2 regions of the Nostoc cycadae WK-1 genome follow, and region 1 is predicted to be linked to the other one. Evidence: riboswitches for the same ligand, from Rfam matches in the RefSeq annotation. Region 1 holds a riboswitch; the other holds the start of a gene.

What was found. A riboswitch is a leader RNA that binds a small molecule or an ion and turns the genes downstream of it on or off. The one in region 1 is predicted to bind cobalamin.
Region 2: another riboswitch for cobalamin. It lies ahead of NCWK1_RS26110 (DUF1636 domain-containing protein); the one in region 1 lies ahead of cobG (precorrin-3B synthase).

Annotation. Positions count from the first base shown of each region.
Region 1 is NZ_DF978441.1:23,690-26,150, forward strand. Features, by position in the region: gene cobG (precorrin-3B synthase) at 1-1,163, opposite strand, end outside; adenosylcobalamin-variant (AdoCbl-variant) riboswitch at 1,225-1,308, opposite strand; gene NCWK1_RS24510 (TMEM165/GDT1 family protein) at 1,864-2,461, shown strand, end outside.
Region 2 is NZ_DF978445.1:28,012-30,472, forward strand. Features, by position in the region: gene NCWK1_RS26105 (cobalt-precorrin-6A reductase) at 1-723, opposite strand, end outside; gene NCWK1_RS26110 (DUF1636 domain-containing protein) at 728-1,147, opposite strand; cobalamin riboswitch at 1,170-1,309, opposite strand; gene NCWK1_RS26115 (hypothetical protein) at 1,490-1,921, opposite strand; gene NCWK1_RS29775 (hypothetical protein) at 2,032-2,205, shown strand; gene NCWK1_RS26120 (MBL fold metallo-hydrolase) at 2,202-2,461, opposite strand, start outside.

The DNA of each region.
Region 1 (2,461 bases):
CCGCTAAAGTGAATATTAATTGGGCTATCTAGCTTAACATGAGTTTCTAGGTAATCGGCTAACGCCAAAGCATGACCTTTGGTATCTGTAGCAGAAGCAGCACAACCCCGTTTACCAGAACAAGCAATTAATGAACTTTTAATATTTGTGACTGTAGAATCTAATCCGAATTCAGCTATTTTATTTTGAACATCAATAACGCTCTTTTGGTGAATATCCGTAATGAGCAAATTTTGCCAAGGTGTGAGTCGAATAGTCCCGCTACCATATTTTGCTGCTAAATCGCCCAAACGCCGTATTTGCTGACTTTCAAGCCTACCCAAAGGCAAAACTACGCCGATATAAAATAAATTTTCCTGTCGTTGGGGATGAACACCAATATGGCTGAAACATTCTTCCTTCTTTGTTTGAGAAGATGTGTTGATAAACTTCTCACAGCGTTGCCAAGAAAAATTTAACCGCTGTTCAACTTGCTGAAGATAATTTTCCCATCCCAAACTGTTTACTATTTCTCGCAAACGTGGCTTACGCTGACTATTGATATCAATATGATGTAAATAAACATCTGCTAAAGCTGCCAAAATAGACAAACATTGTTCTGGTAACAAGATAATTCCTGTATCAATGGGTGGTTTGCTTTTAATTAATCCCAGATGCAGGCGCAAGTAAACTTGAGTGTCGATTAACTCAGTAGTAAACAGAATATCATTGAGGCGATCGCTTACCGCAACTTTTCCACCGCCATCAAAGCAAACGCTAAACTTGGCTGATAGTCCTGATAGTTCAGGATGCGCTGCTATATAGTCATCCCAGTTTTTAACTAAAGGGCGAGTATCGATTAATTCATCTGGGTCGATACCTGCTGTGGGGCTAGTCATAATATTGCGGATGTGGTCTACAGCCGAATTGTGAGAACCTAAACCCAAATTTTGCAATTGCTGGAGAACTCCGCTGTTGATACCTTGACTAATTTCTCTGATTTGCAGGTTAGCGCGATTTGTGACATCAACGTAGCCACCACCGTAATTATCTGCTATGTCTGCGATCGCCTGACATTGTTGACTATTAAGTATCCCACCAGGTATTCTCAGGCGAGACAAAATGCCATCTTGAGCCGATGTAGCATAAAATAAGCCTGGACAGGCAGTAAATCCCGAAAACAAAGTCCTAACTCCTTCTCTGTGCGACGCAGAGATTAGATCATCATTGTGTCTTCTAGACACACCCGGAGTTGGCATTCTGACTTGGGATTTCCCTTCACAGCTGCGGCACAGTCCCGGAATTTCACCGGAGTTTCCCAACTCCAAGCCTTAGTAATTTACCATGAGACGGTATTTGCAATGCTCAATACTTCACATTTTTCATTAATCATCAGACTGACGCACAGAGGAATGAAAGTTTGAGAGTGTTTTTCTTACCATGAATGTAAGTTACTACCAGATGCGATCGCACTTTTGCTCAAGGTTATTTTGATTACACCTAACACTCCATTTGATTGTTGCCAAAAATTCTGTCATCAGCGATGACTGGGATATTTTTTGTATTTGACAGTCTCTGGTCACGGTAGCAACTGCTAAGATGATCGTAGTTGCCGACAGTCATTAAAATTTAATGATTGACTCTAACTATAGATAGATGTAACATTTAAGTTAATCGAAGGGGAGTAGCTACTGGCATAACTTTTTCAGTTAAAAGCCAGTTCATCTGAGTCAACATACTGGTGATAAGCCTGGTTCAGATGTCAAATGCTAAGTATTTGAAAGCGAGACCTTCACTAAGTTCACAAACAAGATGTGAGCTTGGTGAGGTCTTTTGGCTCTCTTCAAGCTCACATCGCTACGAATTTTTCAGGAGCTTGAGAGAGTGTTAACAGCTTTTACCGCAGGTTTATTATTAATTACCGTTTCTGAGCTTGGTGATAAAACTTTTTTTATTGCTGTAATTCTGGCAATGCACCATTCGCGGCGCTTGGTGTTTATTGGGGTAACAGCCGCCTTAGCAGCAATGACTATCCTCTCGGTAGTATTTGGACAAGCAGCATCTTTACTCCCAAAAATTTACATTCATTATGCGGAAATTGCTTTGTTTCTGGCCTTCGGTATGAAGCTGTTATATGACGCGAGTAAAATGGCGGCGGCGAGTTGTGATGCAGATGTTGTAGAAGAAGCAGAAGCCGCTGTGAAAAAAGCAGATGCACAGCTACCAAAGCGCAAAACCCCTTGGGCAATTTTAACAGAAGCCTTCTTATTAACATTTATGGCAGAGTGGGGTGATCGCACACAAATTGCCACCATTGCTTTAGCGGCGGGTAATAATCCAATTGGGGTAACAATTGGAGCCGTTTTAGGACATAGTATTTGTGCAGCGATCGCAGTTATCGGTGGTAAACTCATCGCCGGACGCATTTCTGAACGCCAACTTACCTTTATTGGTGGATGCTTATTTCTGATTTTTGGCGTGG
Region 2 (2,461 bases), on a different contig from region 1:
ATCAACATCTGCAACTTGTTCGCCTGCTGGTACTTTTGGACGCTTGACTATAACAACCTGTACACCCAGTTCTCGCGCAGCCAGAATTTTGGCGTAGGTTGCATCACCACCACTATTTTTACTAACGATGGTATCAATGTTGTACTGAATCAGAATTTTCTTTTCATTTCCTAAGACGAAAGGGCCGCGATCGCACAATATCATTCCTGGTGGTACTAAGGCATCTTGTCCAGGAGGGTCAATCATCCGCATCAAAAACCAAATATCCTGGAGGTGTGCAAATGTGCCTAGTTCTTGTCTACCAACAGTTAAGAATACTCTTTTTGCTTGATTTTTTAAAACTTCTGCGGCGGCGCTATTACTTTCTACTTCAATCCAGCGATCGCCTGTCACTTTTTCCCAAGCCGGACGAATTAACATTAATCTGGGTATGTCTACTTCATTGGCCGCCGCCGCTGCATTAAAGGATATCTGATTTGCAAAGGGATGAGTAGCATCAATTAGTAGGTCAATTTTCATTTGACGCAGATATTCCACCAGCCCCTCTACACCACCAAAACCACCAATCCGCACATTGCCAGATGGAACTGATGGTTCACGGGTGCGACCAGCTAAAGATGCGATCGCTTCAATTCCAGTGATGCTTGCAACTTTCGCACCGAGTTCCGCGGCTTCGCCAGTGCCACCCAAAATTAAAACACGTTTATACTCAGCACTTAGCACTTGACTACAAGGAGGGAATTTTCGCTAAAATACCCCGTTTCAAGGGTTCTGGTCGTTCTGACCAAGGCAATAATCCGTTAGGTTTAGCGTAGTATTGACTAGCACATTCTAGGATAGCCGCCGCACTACTATCAACATTTAAATCACCAAACAGATAAGTTAACTTACCTTTAGCAGCAAAGGCGACAACGCAAGAACGGTTACAAGCACTCATACATTCAACAGCTTGGATCGGAAATTCATCTTGCAAATCCCAATCTTGTGCTAGTTGCTGAATCTGGTGCAGTAATTTTTGACCGCCACTTTCACCTACACGCTTACCATCTTGCCAAAGGCTGGCACAGGTTTGGCAAACAAATAAAGTATGAGTCTGGGAAGCGATCGCAGGCGAATTAGTTGTAATAGTAGTATGAGCAGCAGTCATCCGTACCTCGCAGATGTGTTGGACTTATTAGTATACTTCGGCGGGCATCCTGACTTGGAAAGTTTTTCCTTCACAGTTGCGGGACAGCGCCGGATTTGCACCGAACTTTCCCCGTTACCTTTGGTGGCTGATCTCCATCAAAACCGAATATTCTGTTTATTATATCATCTGCATTTTTAGGAAAAGGAATGAGTAAATCTCCATGCTTAAAATTAAGGTATGGCTGAATAAAAGGCTTGATTATGAATGCTTCATAATCAACAATAACCCCGACTTTTTCCAGAAATCGGGGTTATAAAGACCTGTTATTTTCACAGATGAGATAGAATTTCTATGTATTAATTAACGCAAAAAAGTCTTTTGTAAAGATGACAGTTGTACATCAACCGCACTGAGATAAGTGGAATCGTGTAGAAATTGGTCTGGTAGTTTTTTGGCTTTAACAGCAGCTTGAACTAAATCTCTTGCGTTCAGAGTACCTATTTGATGCTGAAATATCAGTGTGCTGCCACTAGGAATGCCTTGTGATTTAAGATTACCTTGATAAGCAAGATAAACAAGATTAAAAGGCTGAATTCCACGGAAAGTAGTCGCATTACTAGGAGACATGTAAGAGTTAATGGCTGTAGTTATGACTTGACCATGTGTGGTGATAGGAGTTACGTCAATATTCGCGGATGTGATATCCGTAGCTGTTTGAGCAGACCCAATTCCTGCGGTAAGCATCATGGAAGCAATGGTAAGAAAGGAAGCTGTTAAAGTTGAAAGTTTCATAAGTTTATACTTCCGTTAAATTTAAAAGTTAGAATAAATACTCACTAGTACTGACATTTATTTGTTATAATTTCAGACTTGCTGTACTTAGTTCGCCTGAATAGATAATTGTGAAATATAACTACAGTTGGGGTTTCCTGATTCCGGAAAAAGTTTATCAAAATATACTGAATATTAAAATTGATGAAAAATCTGGCTGTGAGGTTTTTTCGTTGCTATTTACTATGATTTGCGATCGCTGTATTCTTGCTGTGACAACATGCGATCGCCTATACAAAGTTTAGCAGGTTACAGCACGCTTTTTTAAAGCTAATTTCAAGCGATCGCCAGGTTTAGGTTCCAGCACTTGAGTAGTCAGATTATTTTTCTCAAGCGACGCACGCAAATCTTCAGCCGTACCCACAGCTTTTAAAAAGTTCACCATCAACCCTTCATAGATTGCATCTGCTTTTGCAGCTGTAGGTAGGATAAATTGCGGTTCCAACCATTTAGAGACTTCCAAGGCGCTGTTTGTCCCGCGAATAATTGCACCGACTAATG